Regions from separate parts of the Pseudomonas soli genome, predicted to be linked through region 2. Evidence: riboswitches for the same ligand, from Rfam matches in the RefSeq annotation. Region 2 holds a riboswitch; each other region holds the start of a gene.

What was found. Region 2 has a riboswitch for cobalamin ahead of LU688_RS17590 (TonB-dependent receptor). Riboswitches for the same ligand answer to the same signal wherever they lie in the genome.
Region 1: another riboswitch for cobalamin. It lies ahead of cobW (cobalamin biosynthesis protein CobW); the one in region 2 lies ahead of LU688_RS17590 (TonB-dependent receptor).
Region 3: another riboswitch for cobalamin. It lies ahead of cobO (cob(I)yrinic acid a,c-diamide adenosyltransferase); the one in region 2 lies ahead of LU688_RS17590 (TonB-dependent receptor).

The regions. Positions count from the first base shown of each region.
Region 1 is NZ_CP128543.1:3,419,291-3,424,816, reverse strand. Features, by position in the region: gene LU688_RS15775 (CbtB domain-containing protein) at 1-86, opposite strand, end outside; cobalamin riboswitch at 186-409, opposite strand; cobalamin riboswitch at 471-669, shown strand; gene cobW (cobalamin biosynthesis protein CobW) at 771-1,838, shown strand; gene cobN (cobaltochelatase subunit CobN) at 1,842-5,526, shown strand, end outside.
Region 2 is NZ_CP128543.1:3,800,330-3,805,855, forward strand. Features, by position in the region: gene LU688_RS17580 (GNAT family N-acetyltransferase) at 1-343, opposite strand, end outside; gene LU688_RS17585 (PaaI family thioesterase) at 409-906, opposite strand; cobalamin riboswitch at 1,095-1,299, shown strand; partial or broken gene LU688_RS17590 (TonB-dependent receptor) at 1,407-3,524, shown strand; gene LU688_RS17595 (GlxA family transcriptional regulator) at 3,698-4,753, shown strand; gene LU688_RS17600 (NAD(P)/FAD-dependent oxidoreductase) at 4,885-5,526, shown strand, end outside.
Region 3 is NZ_CP128543.1:4,543,795-4,549,320, reverse strand. Features, by position in the region: gene LU688_RS21010 (C40 family peptidase) at 1-413, shown strand, start outside; gene LU688_RS21005 (hypothetical protein) at 477-1,055, opposite strand; cobalamin riboswitch at 1,205-1,422, shown strand; gene cobO (cob(I)yrinic acid a,c-diamide adenosyltransferase) at 1,535-2,146, shown strand; gene LU688_RS20995 (cobyrinic acid a,c-diamide synthase CobB) at 2,143-3,438, shown strand; gene bluB (5,6-dimethylbenzimidazole synthase) at 3,435-4,085, shown strand; gene cbiB (adenosylcobinamide-phosphate synthase CbiB) at 4,082-4,990, shown strand; gene cobD (threonine-phosphate decarboxylase CobD) at 4,983-5,526, shown strand, end outside.

The DNA.
Region 1 (5,526 bases), 380 kb from region 2:
AGCAGGGTGGCGCCGACCGCGACGATCAGGCGCTGGCTGAGGCTGATGGGGGTGGCGATACTGGATTTGGCGTGGGTGATGGGCATGACGCGTCCTCTGCTGCTTTTGTTGTGGCAACGGGCAGGCGCGACGCCCCCAGGCACGGTTGGCCCAGGTGATACGACAGCGCCCGCCCACCGCGGGGTGTTCTGCAAGCATGTCAGGCCGGTCTCCGGGCTGGCGAGGTGGAGTGGGGCTCCATTGGTCAAGCATCACCTTCCCATGCCATGCGGGGGCACAGTGGTCTGGATGCTTCTCTCGCTTACCGTTGCGGGGGCAGCACCGGCCTTGTCGTCCCTCTTCAAAGGGCGCGCGACGCACCGGTTTCCCGTTTCACCCCCGTTGGGGGCACCTGAACGCAATGCGTTAGCAAATCACGGGGCCGGGCCTGCGTCAATCGCTGTGGCGGTTGACCGTCAGGCAGGCACTGCGTAGCCTTGCCGGTTCGAGGTTCCCGGGCGTTGGCCCGGGCTAAGACGGGAACGCGGTACAAGCCGCGGCTGCCCCCGCAACTGTAGGCACTGATGAAGGATCGGCATAGCCACTGCGCACGCGCGGGAAGGCGCCATCCCACTGGCTGAGAAGGCCGGCGGTGCAAGCCAGGAGACCTGCCTCGCAACGTTTTCGACTTTCAACCGGGCGGGGTGATCCGGTGGCGAACCAGCCAGGGCGACTCGACCCGGGGCTGTCGTCCTGCATGCCCGCGCCACTGCTGCCAAGGGCATTGCGACATGAAAACACTGGCCAAGCTTCCCGTCACCATCGTCACCGGCTTCCTCGGCTCGGGCAAGACCACCTTGCTGCGCCATATGCTCGACAACGCCCAGGGCCGCCGGATCGCGGTGATCGTCAACGAGTTCGGCGAACTGGGTATCGATGGCGAGATCCTGAAGCAGTGCAGCATCGGTTGCTCAGAGGAAGAAGCCAACGGCCGTGTCTACGAGCTGGCCAACGGCTGCCTGTGCTGCACCGTGCAGGAAGAGTTCTTCCCGGTGATGCGCGAGCTGGTAGCGCGCCGCGGCGACCTCGACCATATCCTTATCGAAACCAGCGGCCTGGCCCTGCCCAAACCCTTGGTGCAGGCCTTCCAGTGGCCAGAGATCCGCAACGCCTGCACGGTCGATGCGGTGATCACTGTGGTCGACAGCCCGGCCGTGGCGGCCGGTACTTTCGCCGCCTATCCAGACCAGGTCGACGCCCAACGAAAGCTCGACCCTAACCTGGACCACGAATCGCCGCTGCATGAACTGTTCGCCGATCAGCTGGCCAGCGCCGACCTGGTGGTGTTGAACAAGGCCGACCTGATCGATGCCGACGGCCTGGCCAAGGTCCGTGCCGAAGTGGCCGAGGAACTGCCGCCGGCGGTCAAGGTGATCGAGGCAAGCAGTGGTCGCCTGCCGCTGGAAGTGTTGCTGGGCGTGGGCGCCGAGTCCGAGGTACATATCGACGGCCGCCGCACCCACCACGACAGCCACCACGACGGCGACGATCACGACGACCATGACCACGACGCCTTCGACTCTATCTCCATCGACTTGCCCGAGGCTGACGAAAGCCTGTTGCTCGACGCCTTGACACAACTGGTCACCGAGTTCGGCATCTTGCGCGCCAAGGGCTTCGCCGCCATTCCCGGCAAGCCGATGCGTCTGCTGATCCAGGGCGTGGGCACCCGTTTCGACAAGCATTTCGACCGCGCCTGGCGCAGCGAGGAAGCACGGATCACCCGCCTGGTGCTGATCGGCCAGGACCTGGATGCTGCACGCCTGCAAGCGCGTCTGCGCCAGGCCCTGGGCGCCTGACCCATGCACCTGCTGCGGACCCAGCCGGGCGGTTTTGTGCCGGACGACAGCATCGCCGACCTCGGCCAGACCCCTGCCGAACTGGTGATCCTCTGCAGCGGTGATTCGCACCTGGCGCTGCTCGCCGAAACCGCCGAGCAGTTGCCGGCGGATTTCCCCAGCGTGCGCCTGGCTAACCCGATGCAGGTGCAGAACCACGCCTCGGTCGACCTGTATGTCGACCAGGTGCTGCGCCATGCCAAGGTGATCCTTGTGTCGCTGCATGGCGGCGTCGGTTACTGGCGCTACGGTGTCGAACAACTGGTGGCGTTGGCGGCGCAGGGCGTGCAATTGATTCTGGTCCCCGGCGACGACCGGCCCGACCCGGAGCTTACCGGGCTGGGCACGGTACGCGGCGAACAGGCCGAGCGCCTCTGGCATTACTTGCGCCAGGGCGGCAAGGCCAATGCACTGAACCTGTTCAACTGCCTGGCCAGCCAGTGGCTGGGGCGCGCCTACCCCTGGGACGAACCGCAGCCTTTGCCGCGCACGGTGGTCTACCACCCGGGCAAGGCTAGCGCCTGGCTCGAGGATTGGTACGCCGAATGGCACCCGGAGCACCCGGTGGCTGCGCTGTTGTTCTACCGTTCCCACCTGCAGGCGGCCAACACCGCGTTCATCGATGTGTTCTGTCAGCGCCTGCAGGCGTGCGGCTTGAATCCGTTACCGATCGCCGTGGCCAGCCTCAAGGAGCGCGCCTGTCTGGAACAGGTCGAGACCTGGCTCGATGAAGTGCAGAGCGAGGTGGTGATCAACACCACTGGCTTTGCCCTGTCCAGCCCCGAACAGCCCAATCTGCGACCGCTGCGTCGCGACGTGCCGGTGTTGCAGGCGATCTGCGCCCAGGACAACCAGCCCGGCTGGGAGCAGAGCGAGCAGGGCCTCGGCGCCCGCGACCTGGCGATGCACATCGCCTTGCCCGAGCTGGACGGGCGCATCATCACCCGGCCGGTGAGCTTCAAGGACCTGGCCTGGCGCAGCGAGCGCAGCGAGTCCGACGTGGTCTGCTATCGCGCCCACCCCGAACGCATGGATTTCGTCGCCGAACTGGCGCGGCGCTGGGTGACACTGGCGCGCCTGAACAATCAGGAGAAGCGCGTGGCCCTGGTGCTGGCCAACTACCCGACCCGCGACGGGCGCATCGGCAATGGTGTCGGCCTCGACACCCCAGGCGCGGCGTTGAATATCCTCAAGGCCCTGCAGGCGCAGGGCTACCCGGTAGCCGGCCTGCCCGACAGCGGCACCGAGTTGATCCACCAGTTGCTTGGCGGTGTGACCAACGACCTCGATCATCTTGACCAGCGCCCTTGCGCCCAGAGCCTAGCCCTGGCCGACTACCACAGCGCCTTCGCCGCGTTGCCCGAGGCCAACCAGCGCGCCGTGCTGGAGCGCTGGGGGCCGCCTGAGCAGGATCCGATGTTCCGCAGCGGGCGCATGATGGTCGCTGGCCTGCGCTACGGCCTGACCTTCGTCGGCATCCAGCCGGCGCGGGGCTACCAGGTGGACCACAGCGCCGTATACCACGACCCGGACCTGGTGCCGCCGCACGGCTACCTGGCGTTTCACTTCTGGTTGCGCAACGGCTACGCCGCCGATGCGTTGATCCATGTCGGCAAGCACGGCAACCTGGAATGGCTGCCGGGCAAGGGCGTGGGGCTGTCCGCCGAATGTTGGCCGGATGCGTTGCTCGGGCCGTTGCCCAACATCTATCCATTTATCGTCAATGACCCAGGCGAGGGTGCCCAGGCCAAGCGACGTACCCAGGCGGTGATCATCGACCACCTGATGCCGCCATTGACCCGCGCCGAGACCTACGGCCCGCTGCGCCACCTGGAACAGCTGGCCGACGAGTACTACGAAGCGCAGTTGCTCGATCCACGTCGCGCCAACGAGTTGCAGCGCGACATCCTCGCACTGGTCAAGGCCAACCACATCGACCGCGAACTGCAGCTTGAAGGGCAGCTGGAGGATGCTGCGGTGTGGTTGCCGCGCTTGGATACCTACCTGTGCGACCTCAAGGAGTCGCAGATCCGCGATGGCCTGCATGTATTCGGCCAGTCGCCCCAGGGGCGCCTGCGCAGCGACACGCTGCTGGCCCTGGTGCGGGTGGCTCGGGGAGATGGCAAGGGCGGCAATGCCAGCCTGATTCGCGTGCTGGCCAAGGCCTTGGCGTTGGGCTTCGATCCGTTGGACTGCGACCTGGGGCAGGCCTGGGACGGGCCGCGCCCGGGCCTGCTGCTGCAACTTGACAACAGCGCATGGCGCACCTGTGGTGATACCCGTGAGCGTCTGGAGTGCCTCGCGCTGACATTGATCGAGCAGGCATTGCAAGGGGCTGTGGCGTTGCCGGATGAAGACGGCTGGGCACCGGTGCGCGAGGTCTTGCAGGCACTGGTCGAACGGGTCGCGCCGGACCTGGACGCCTGTGGCGCCGCCGAGATGGACGGCCTGCTGGCCGCACTGGCCGGGCGTTTCGTCCCGGCAGGGCCCAGTGGCGCACCCAGCCGTGGCCGCCTGGACGTACTGCCCACCGGGCGCAACTTCTACACCGTCGATGTGCGTAACCTGCCGACCACCACGGCCTGGCGCCTGGGGTTTGCCTCGGCCAACCTGATCCTCGAGCGCCACCTGCAGGATCACGGCGACCACTTGCGTCAGCTGGGCCTGTCGGTGTGGGGCACGGCGACCATGCGCACCGGCGGCGACGACATCGCCCAGGCCCTGGCGCTGATGGGCGTGCGCCCGGTGTGGGCCACCGGCAGCCAGCGGGTCGACGACTTCGAGATCCTGCCATTGAGCCTGCTCGACCGGCCGCGGGTGGATGTGACGCTGCGAGTGTCGGGTTTCTTCCGCGACGCCTTCGGCAACCTGATCCGCCTGTTCGACGCCGCCGTGCAGGCGGTGGCCGCGCTGGACGAGCCGGACGACCTGAACCCCCTGGCCGCACGGGTGCGCGCCGAGCGTGAAGTGTTGCTCGGCGCCGGCATGGAGCTGGAGCAGGCGGCGCGGCAGGCCGGCTGGCGGGTATTCGGAGCCAAGCCGGGGGCGTATGGCGCCGGCGTGCAGAACGCCATCGACGGCCGGCTGTGGCACAGCCGCGACGACTTGGCCGAGGTCTATCTCAACCATGGTGGCTACGCCTACGGCGCCAGCGACGAGGGCACACCGGCCCGCGCCGCGTTCGCCCAGCGCCTGGCGCAGGTGCAGGCCGTGCTGCAGAACCAGGACAACCACGAGCACGACCTGCTCGACTCCAACGACTACTACCAATTCCAGGGCGGCATGCTGGCGGCGGCCGAAACCCTGGCCGGTACCGCGCGAGCCAGCTACCACGGCGATCACAGCCAGGCTGACCGGCCGCGGGTGCGGACCCTGAAGGAAGAACTCAACCGAGTGATGCGTGCCCGCGCGCTCAATCCGAAATGGATCGACGGCGCCAAGCGTCATGGCTATAAAGGTGCGTTCGAGCTGGCGGCGACGGTCGACAACCTGTTTGCCTTCGACGCCACCACCCACCTGATCGACGACCATCATTACCAGGGCCTGGCCGACGCCTATGTGCTCGACCCGGCCACCCGTGACTTCATGCGCGAGCACAACCCCGAAGCCCTGCGCGACCTTACCGAGCGTTTGCTGGAAGCCCAGCAGC
Region 2 (5,526 bases):
TGGCGAGCAACAATTGCCCGGCGCCGCTGCCATGGGCGCAGGGTAGTACATAGCAGCGGGAGATTTCCGCCAGTTGATCGGCTTCGGCAATACCCAGCTTGCCGGGCGCCAGGTCGAGCATGCTGTAGCCCAGCACCTGGCCACCCCGCTCGACCACCAGCAACCGCTTGTGCGGGTGCTCCAGGTGCGCCTGGAAATGCTCAGGCTGGAGGTGATGGGCGATGTATTGCTGCTGGGCGCTGACCGCACTATCGGGCGGGCTGGCCAGGGCGAAGGTCGCTTGACCGACGAGGCTCAGGGCCACGCAGTCTTCGTCACGGGCCGGGCGAATCTGGTAGGGCATGGCAACATCCTGTCGGGCAGCCGGGTCACGTTCGACAATGCCAGCCCCACCCCATCGGTGCAAGTTCAGGCGTCGCCATGCGCCTGGCGCTTGAGCTTCTCGGTATCGACCCGCACGAACACCGAATCGGCGGTGACCGTCAGTACATCCCCGGCCCAGACCTCGCAGATCACCCGGGTCTTGCGCCCCAGCTCACCCTCGACCCGGGCCTTGAGCAGCAGCTCGACGCCCATGGGCGTGGGCTTGAGGTAGGTGAGGCCAAGCTGGCCAGTGACGCAGTCGATACGCGGCAGGCTGCCCGGTTCGCGGCCTTCGGCACGGTAGTGACAGGCCATGGCGGTCCAGTTGGAATGGCAGTCGACCAGCATGGCCAGCAGGCCACCATAAACCAGGCCGGGCCAGCCGGTGAAGGTCGGATCGGGGGTATGTCGGCACGACAGGTGGATGCCGTCGGCGTCCCAGTGGCTCTGCACATGCAGGCCGCTGGGGTGGGAACAGCCGCAGCCGTAGCAGATGCCTTCGGGGGCGGCGAGTTGTTGCAGGGACAGGGCTTGCTCGGTCATACGCGTCCTTGGCTTGTTGGTGTTGGATAAGGAGGCTGGCTGCCGATGGTAGCTCCCTGCGCGACCTGCGCCAATCCACGCGGCCTGCCCGCAGACAACGCCTACCTGACGGCAACCGCTCTGAACCGCCATTCAACCTCACTCAGCCCGCCCCTCCAGACGATTGACTCCCTGCTCGTTCAGTGGTCAGATGCGCGCCAGTTTCAGGTGCCCTGCGCCGCCGCGCGCAGGGTGAAACGGGAAGCCGGTGAGTCGATACCACGACAAGTCCGGCGCTGCCCCCGCAACGGTAAGCGAGCGAACCCTTCGACAGACCACTGTGCACACGCATGGGAAGGTGAAGGCTTCACGACCCTCGCAAGCCCGGAGACCGGCCTGAGGCTTCACTTGGCAACCCGCGGTGGGCGGGCGCAGGCCGGTATTCGCGTGCGCGCCTGCGCGCGCTTCGCCGTTGCGTGTTTTCCACCGGGATCCATTCTTTCCTGCAGCAGTGGAACGACATGTCCCGTATCAACAAGCTTCACACCCTGGCGGCCTGCCTGGCCGTGTCCCTGCCGGCGCTGGCCGACGAGCAGCCCAGCCCTGCGCTCACCCTGCCCTCCACGGCGATCACCGACAGCCGCGACCCGCAGACCGTCGACCTGGCCACCCCCACCCAGGCCGGTTCACGCCTGAACCTCAGTGCCCTGGAAACCCCGGCGAGCACTAGCAGCATCACCGCCGCGCAAATCCAGCAGCGCAACAACACCACGGTGCAGGATGCCGTGACCCGCTCGCCGGGCATCACTTTCATCGGTACCCCTGGCGATGGCGGCACCGGCTTGTCGGCGCGCGGCTTCACGGGCCAGAGTTCGGTGATGACCCTGTTCGACGGGTCGCGCCTGTACGCCGGCGCCGGCACCCTCACCTAACCGGTCGATCCCTGGATGGTCGAGCGTATCGATGTGATCCGTGGGCCTGCCTCGGTGCTGTATGGCGAAGGCGCCACCGGGGCAACGGTCAACGTGATTCCAAAAAAGCCCTTCAGCAGTGATATCCGCAACCACCTGCGCCTGGGCTATGGCTCCTGGGACCGCCAGCAACTGGGGCTGGACAGCGGCGGCAGCCTGAGCGAGCGCCTGAGCTACCGCGCCACCCTGAACCAGCAGGCGGGCAACGGCTGGGTCGACCGCACCGCTTCGCGCAGCCTGGCGTTTTCCGGCGCGCTGCGCTTCGATGCCAGTGACGACCTGAGTTTCACCCTGTCCCACGATCGCGGCGACGCACAACCTGCCAACTACTACGGCACGCCGCTGATCGACGGCCATCTGCGCAGCAGCGTGCGCAACAAGAACTACAACGTCAGCAATGACCAGCAGCGCTACCACGATGAGTGGACACGGCTGACCAGCGACTGGACCATCAGCGACAGCATCAGCGCCAGCAACCAGCTGTACTACATCAAGAGCCGTCGCCACTGGCGCAATGCCGAGGAATACGCCTGGGATGCCGGTGTGATCCAGCGCGGCAGTTTCCTGGAGATCAAGCACAACCAGGAGCAGATCGGCGACCGCCAGAGCTTCACCTTTGATCACTCGCTGTTCGGCCTGGCCAGCAGGACCGTGGTGGGCGCCGAGTACAACAAGATCCGCTTCAACATCGACAGCAACTCGCCCTACGAAGATGGCTACACCGACCCGCTCGACCCTTGGCGGCCGGCGCCCGGCGGGTTCCACAGTGCCGATCCGACGCGCCCGCAGACGCTGTCGAAAACCAGCACCTTCTCGCTGTTCGCCGAAAACCGCACGCAACTGACCGAGCGCCTGTCGCTGGTCATCGGCATACGCCGCGACCAGAACCACATCGACCGCAACGACCTGGTGAAGGACACTCGCGAAGACCAGAGCCTGCGTGGCGGCAACTGGCGCGCCGGCCTGGTGTACGCGCTGACTGACGACCTGTCGGTGTACGGCCAGTACTCCACCAGCGAGGATGGTGTCGGTGACCTGCTGACCCTGCGCCCGGAGCAACGCCTTGAACTGACCGAAGCCAAGCAGACCGAATTCGGCCTCAAGCAACGGTTCTGGGACGGACGCGGCGAATGGACGTTGGCGGCCTACCACATCGTCAAGAAGAAGCTGCCGGTGTACGACGTGGTCTCTAAACGCAGCCAGCAGGCAGGCCAACAGACCTCCGATGGCCTGGAGGCAAGCCTGGAGCTAGCTCTGGGCAATCAATGGCAACTGTCGGGCAACGCCGCCTTGGTGCGCGCCAAGTACGATGATTTCACTCAACTCAGCCGAGGCGTTTCCTACGACCGGTCTGGCAACCACCCGCAGGACGTCCCACGGCGTACCGCCAACCTGTGGCTGAGCAAAGCCTTCGGGCAAAGCGTCGACACCGGCATCGGCCTGCGCTACGTGGACGCCCGCTATACCAGCGCCGCCAATGACCAACGCGTGCCGGGCTACACCGTGGTCGATGCCAATATCGGCTGGCAGGTGCTGCCCGACGTGCGCCTGGGTCTGCAGGTGAACAACCTGTTCGATCGCGAGTACGCCCAGTCGAGCTACAGCGGCGAACAGTGGCTGCTGGGCGCGCCGCGCTCGTATTTCGCCACGGTGGACTACAGCTTCTAGGTCGGCCAGGTAACAGCGTCGGAACGGGCTGGCCCCGCGATGCGGCTGATGCTGCAATCGCGGGGCAAGCCCGCTCCCACAAGAGCCAGGCCTGACGGCCATCGCGTCGTGCTTGAACATCATCGCGCCACCTGCTCGACTAGGGCCTACGCCCCGTCCACAAGCAGCGCGCCATGACCGACATCCCGCAGATTCCCGCAGCGCCCGTGCACGCGCTTGACCAGCCGCGCACCTTGCTGTTCCTCGCCTACCCGCAGATGGGCCTGCTCGACCTCACCGGCGCGCAGACGGTGTTCTGGGCCGCGACCAAGGCCCGCGCCGCGCGCGGCCTGCCCGGCTACCGGGTGGTCACCGCCAGCCTCGAAGGGGGCCTGGTGGCCACCGCCGAGGGCCTGGCCGTCGCCACCGAGCCACTGGCGCCCTGGCTGCACGAGCCCTTCGACACGCTGGTCGTGCCCGGAGCCCCGGAGATCGTCCGCACCCTCCCCGATCACGCCGAGCTGGTCGCCTGGCTGGCCCAGGCCGCCCAACGCGCCCGACGTACCGCTTCGGTATGCAGCGGCACCTTCCTGCTGGCCGCCGCCGGCCTGCTCGATGGCCGCAGGGCCGCCACCCACTGGGCGATGTGCGATGCCCTGCACCGACGCTTTCCGGCCATCGAGGTGGATGCCGAATCGATCTTCGTGCAGCAGGATCAGGTATGGACTTCGGCCGGCGTCAGCGCCGGCATCGACCTGGCGCTGGCCCTGGTCGAGGCCGACTGCGGCCGCGAGGTGGCCATGCAGGTGGCCCGCGAATTGGTGGTGTTCCTCAAGCGCCCCGGCGGCCAGGCGCAGTTCAGCGAACTGCTCAAGGCCCAGGGCGAGGACAGCGACGCCTTCGAGACCCTGCACCTATGGCTCAGCGAGCACCTGGGCGACCCGCGGCTGACGGTCGAGCGGCTGGCCGAACAGGCGCGCATGAGCCTACGCAACTTCACCCGGGTGTACAAGCACAAGACCGGCCGCACCCCGGCCAAGGCCATCGAGGTGTTCCGCCTGGAGGCGGCGCGCCGCTTGCTGGAAAACTCCGACCAGCATATCGAGCAGGTCGCCCGCCACTGCGGGTTCGGCAGCGAGGAGCGCATGCGCCTGGCGTTCCAGCGTCACCTGGCGGTGACCCCGCGGGACTATCGGGCGCGCTTCGCCCGCGGCGTGCCGCTGGCCGAAATCCAGGGTTCTTTGGCCTAGGGACAAACCTGGGGGGCGCTTAGCATCTGCAGCACGCCTATCGGGCCGTAATCCAGGCTCACTCACTAGACGTAACCTTTTTCTACTGCCGCAGCGACAACATCGATAATCGCGGCATCCAGGAGCCCCTCATGAAACAGATCCTGATCATTGGCGCAGGCTTCGCCGGGCTGTGGAGCGCCCTCGGCGCCGCCCGCCTGCTCGACCTGCACAAACGCGACGACGTGCTGATCACCGTGCTCGCGCCCCAGGCGGAGCTGCACATCCGCCCACGCTTCTACGAACCCGACGTACACACCATGGCCGCTCCCTTGCAGGCGGTGTTCGACGCGGTCAACGTGCGCTTCGTCAAAGGCACGGCCTACCACATCGACCAGACCAACCAGCAGGTGGCCTACCGTCAGGCGGGTGGCATCGAGGCCAAGCTGGGTTACGACCGCCTGATCATGGCCTGCGGCAGCCTGGTCAACCGCCCGGCGCTGGAAGGCTTCGACCAGCACGCCTTCGATGTCGACAAGATCGACTCGGCCACCCGCCTGGAAGAACACCTCAAGTCCCTGGCCGCCCGCCCCGACAGCCCCGCACGCAATACCGTGGTGGTGGCCGGTGGCGGCTTCACCGGCATCGAGACCGCCACCGAGCTGCCCAGCCGGCTGCGAGCGATCCTGGGCGACAAGGTCAAGCCGCGCATCGTCGTGGTCGACCGCGGCGCGAAGATCGGCGCCGCCCTCGGCGACGGTATCCGCCCGGCCATCGAACAGGCATCGGCGGCG
Region 3 (5,526 bases), 740 kb from region 2:
CTTCGCCCGCGGCGGATGATGTGCTGTTTCGTGCCATCGGGCTGGTGGGCACTCCCTATCGCTGGGGCGGCAACACTCCAGACTCTGGTTTTGATTGCAGTGGCCTGATCGGCTACGTATATCGTGATGCCGCGGGTATAAGCCTGCCACGCACCACCCGCGACATGATCGTCATGCGTGCGCCGAACGTGGATATCAATGCGCTGCAGTCCGGCGATCTGGTGTTCTTTGCCACCAATGGCGGCTCGCATGTCAGCCATGCCGGGATCTACGTGGGTGAGGGGCGTTTCGTCCATGCGCCCTCCACGGGGGGCACCGTGCGTCTGGACTACCTGTCGAACAGCTACTGGGCCAAGGCCTATCTTCAGGCCAAACGGGTGCTACCCCCTGAACATCTGGCGCAGAATCCCTGACTGCTGTTCGCTAGATAAGGACGCGGACAGCGTCTGGTTGTTCATTGGCCTGTGCCAGGGGCATCAAGCTTGCTTGAGCAGTAATGCCACGCCGGGATAGTACTGGCCCAATTCGTTGTGCAGTTTGCGGTAGCCATAGGGGAAGTACCAGGCGATCGCGCAAGCGGTGTGTTTCTGCAGGTCATCTACCAGGTCCTGGAGTTCCTCGGGGCTGGCATGCTGGCCGGCCTTCCACGGAGTGACGAACAGCGCCCCGGCCTTGAATTGGCTGGCGTAGGCGATCGTCTTGGCGTGGTTGGCGGTTTCCTGCAAGGCCGGGCCCATGTCGAGACGGGCCATGCGCGGCCAACGTTGGCTGGTGTGCAGGTGGATCGACTCTTCGGCGCTGTTGATACTCAGGTCGCCGCGGGCCTCACGCTCGCCTTCGTCACGCTGTTTCTTGCTCGTGTACTGCTGCAGCGCCGTCAGCTCGGCCTGCCAGGCGGCCGCTGCGAGCAGTCCGGTGTTGGCGGCGGCGCCATGCCAATAGGGGGCTTCGTTGTCGCCCTGGAACTGGTTGAAGCGGTCGATGCAGTCGACCCAGCGTTCCAGGGCCGGGCGCAGGAATTCCAGGCGCGGGTTATTGATGATCAGGCCTTGCATGCTGCGCTCCTTGTCATTGTGATTGAGGCCAGCCGAAATGGTGGCTAAGTGATATCACCGCTTTGAGTGTGGCACAAGCTGGCGGATCGGCCATTGACCCAGGCCAGAACGGTCTTCGTTCGATTGACGCTCCCGGTGCAACCCTCTAACCTTCGCGGCGTGTTTCAGGTGCCCGGCGAACTGCGGTTCGGCAGGGTGAAACTGGGAAGCCGGTGAGCGCCAGCAGGCGCGAGTCCGGCGCTGCCCCCGCAACGGTAGGTGAGTAAAAGACGGCGCATGGCCACTGGGTAAAGGTATCCGGGAAGGCGCGTCGTCCGGGCATGTCCCGCTCGCGAGCCCGGAGACCGGCCTGTCACTGCCAACGGCATCACGGAGGGTGATGTGCGGTGCGATGTGGCCTGGGGCCACGGCCCCTGCGCGTTCTCCGTCTGCCCGCCTTTTCCCTGTCGCCAACCGGCGACAGCCTGCGGAGACCCCTGATGAGCGAATCCACCGAACGCGACGAACGTCACCTGGCGCGCATGCTGCGCAAGAAGGCGATCATCGACGAGCGCATCGCCAATTCCCCCAACGAGTGCGGCCTGCTGCTGGTACTGACCGGCAATGGCAAGGGCAAGAGCAGTTCGGCCTTCGGCATGCTCGCCCGCGCCCTGGGCCATGGCATGCAATGCGGTGTGGTGCAGTTCATCAAGGGCCGCAACAGCACCGGCGAAGAGCTGTTCTTCCGCCGCTTCCCCGAGCAAGTGCGCTATCACGTGATGGGCGAGGGCTTCACTTGGGAGACCCAGGACCGCCAGCGCGACATCGCGGCCGCCGAAGCGGCCTGGGCGGTATCGCGCCAGTTGCTGCAGGATCCGTCGATCCAGTTCGTGGTGCTCGATGAGCTGAACATCGCCCTCAAGCATGGCTACCTCGACCTCGACCAGGTGCTGTCGGACATCCAGGCCCGCCCACCGATGCAGCATGTGATCGTCACCGGCCGTGCGGCCAAGCCCGAAATGATCGAACTGGCCGATACCGTCACCGAGATGGGCATGCTCAAGCACGCCTTCCAGGCCGGTATCCGCGCACAAAAGGGCGTCGAGCTGTGAGTGACTCGCGCCAATGCCCCGCCGTACTGATCGCGGCCCCGGCCTCGGGCCAAGGCAAGACCACGGTCACCGCCGCCCTGGCCCGCCTGCACCGCAACCTCGGGCGCAAGGTGCGGGTGTTCAAGTGCGGGCCTGACTTTCTCGACCCGATGATCCTCGAGCGTGCCAGTGGCGCGCCGGTCTACCAGCTGGACCTGTGGATGATCGGTGCCGAGGAGAGTCGTCGCCTGCTGTGGGAAGCGGCGGGGGAAGCCGACCTGATCCTGATCGAAGGCGTGATGGGGCTGTTCGACGGCACGCCGTCGAGCGCCGACCTGGCCCGCCATTTTGGCGTACCGGTGCTGGCGGTGATCGATGGCACGGCCATGGCCCAGACCTTCGGCGCCCTGGCCCTGGGCCTGGCACGTTACCAGCCCGACCTGCCGTTCGCCGGGGTGCTGGCCAACCGGGTTGGCAGCCTGCGCCATGCGCAGTTGCTCGAAGGCAGCCTCACCGAAGGCCTGCGCTGGTACGGCGGGTTGTCCCGCGAGCGTGGCATCGAGCTGCCCAGCCGCCACCTCGGCCTGGTCCAGGCCAGTGAACTGAACGACCTGGATGCGCGCCTGGATGCCGCCGCCGAAGCGCTGGGTGCCAGCTGCGATGCCGCATTGCCGCCACCGGTCGGTTTTGCCCGACCTGAGCTGCTGGGCGTGACCACGCCGCTTGCCGGGGTGCGCATCGGGGTGGCCCACGACGAAGCCTTCGCCTTCACCTATGGGGCCAACCTGGATCTGCTGCGCAGCCTCGGCGCGCAGCTCGAATTCTTCTCGCCGTTGCATGATCGTGAGTTGCCTGATGTAGACAGCCTGTACCTGCCAGGCGGCTACCCGGAGCTGCACCATCAGGCCCTGGCCGCCAACTCACCGATGCTGGAGGCGATCCGAGGCCACCACGCCGAGGGCAAGCCGTTGCTGGCCGAATGTGGCGGCATGCTCTACCTGCTCGACGCACTGACCGATGTGGCCGGTGTGCGTGCGCCGTTGGCAGGCCTGCTGCCGGGCGAGGCGACCATGCAGAAGCGCCTGGCGGCCCTGGCCCTGCAGGCCGTCGAGTTGCCCGAAGGCACCCTGCGCGGCCACACCTATCACCATTCGCTGACCAGCACCGAGCTGCAACCGATAGCCCGGGGCCTGAGCCCCAACGGCGGCCGCGGCAACGAGGCGGTCTTCCGCCTGGGCCGGCTGACCGCTTCCTACGTGCACTTCTATTTTCCGTCCAACCCCGACGCGGCGGCGGCGCTGTTGCGACCATGAGCGAACACGCGTACAGCGCCGTTGAACGCGCGGCTATCTACCGGGCCATCGGTGAGCGCCGCGACATGCGCCATTTCGCCGGCGGCGAGGTGGCGCCCGAGTTGCTCGGGCGTCTGCTGGCCGCGGCTCACCAAGCCCCCAGCGTGGGCCTGATGCAGCCCTGGCGCTTCATTCGTATCAGCCAGCGCGGTTTGCGCGAACGTATCCAGGCTTTGGTGGAGGAAGAGCGGGTGCGCACCGCCGAAGCCCTGGGCGAACGCTCCGATGAGTTCATGAAGCTCAAGGTCGAAGGCATCAACGACTGCGCCGAGGTGCTGGTGGCAGCGCTGATGGACAAGCGCGAGGCGCATGTCTTCGGCCGTCGCACCCTGCCGGAGATGGACCTGGCTTCGCTGGCCTGCGCCATCCAGAACCTGTGGCTGGCGGCGCGGGCCGAAGGGCTGGGCATGGGCTGGGTGTCGCTGTTCGAGCCCCGGGCCTTGGCCGAGCTGCTGGGCATGCCCGCGGGCGCCAAGCCCATGGCGGTGCTGTGCCTGGGGCCGGTGACCGAATTCTACCCGGCGCCGATGCTGGTGCTGGAAGACTGGGCCGAGCAACGGCCGTTGAGTGACATGCTGTACGAGAACCAGTGGGGGGAATGTCCATGAGCGTGGCCTTGCTGACCGTGGCCGGCGTGGCCCTGGACGCACTGCTGGGTGAGCCGCGGCGGCGCCATCCCCTGGTCGGTTTCGGCAACCTTGCCGCGCGTCTGGAGCAGCGTTTCAACGCCGGTGGCCGGGGCTGGCGCAGCCACGGTGTCACGGCCTGGTTCCTGGCGGTGGTGCCGCTGACCTTGCTGGCGCTGATCCTTTCCTGGCTGCCTGTTATCGGCTGGCTGGTGGATGTGCTGGCGCTGTATTGCGCCCTGGGCCTGCGCAGCCTGGGCGAGCATGTGCTGCCGGTGGCCCAGGCGTTGCGCCAGGGCGACCTGGAGGAGGCGCGGCGGCGCGTCGGTTACCTGGTCAGCCGCGAAACCCGCGAGCTGGACGAGCCTGCCGTGGCCCGGGCGGCCACTGAGTCGGTGCTGGAGAACGGCAGCGATGCGGTATTCGCCGCGCTGTTCTGGTTCGTCGTGGCCGGGGCGCCGGGGGTGGTGCTGTATCGCCTGAGCAATACCCTGGATGCCATGTGGGGCTATCGCAACGAACGTTTCGAGCGCTTCGGCTGGTGCGCGGCACGCATCGACGATGGGCTGAACTATATTCCCGCCAGGCTGGTGGCGCTGACCTATGCGCTGCTGGGCAAGACCCGCCTGGCCCTGGCCTGCTGGCGCAAGCAGGCGCCGCTGTGGGACAGCCCCAACGCCGGCCCGGTGATGGCGGCGGGGGCCGGAGCCCTGGGCGTGGAGCTGGGCGGCCCGGCGGTGTACCACGGCGAGTTGCACGAACGCCCGCGCCTGGGCGAGGGGCCGATGGCCGACGCCGACGCCATCGAGCGTGGCTGGAACCTGGTACAGCGCGGCGTCTGGCTGTGGGTGCTATTGATCTGCGTGGGAGCCTACCTGAATGCTTGAGCACGGTGGCCGTCTGCTACGGGCGGTGAAACAGTACGCGATCCCTCGGCACCAGTGGCTCGACCTGTCCAGTGGTATCGCGCCCTGGCCCTACCCGATACCGCCGATTCCCGTGGACGCCTGGGCTCGACTGCCCGAGACCGAGGACGGCCTGGAGGCGGCTGCACGGCGCTACTATGGCGCGCAGCCGCTGCTGGCGGTGGCCGGCTCGCAGGCGGCGATCCAGGCTTTGCCGTACCTGCGTTCGACCGCTCGGGTCGGGGTGCTGACGCCATGCTATGCCGAACATCCGCATGCCTGGGCGCGGGCGGGGCATGCGCTGGTCGAGCTGGATGAGGCCCAGGTCGAGGACGTACTCGACAGCCTGGATGTCCTGGTGCTGGTCAATCCCAACAACCCCACCGGTCGCCGTGTGCCCCGCGAACGCCTGCTGGCTTGGCATGCGCGTCTGGCTGCGCGGGGTGGCTGGTTGCTGGTGGACGAAGCCTTCATGGACAACACGCCGGCACACAGCGTGGTCGATCAGGCCGGACAAC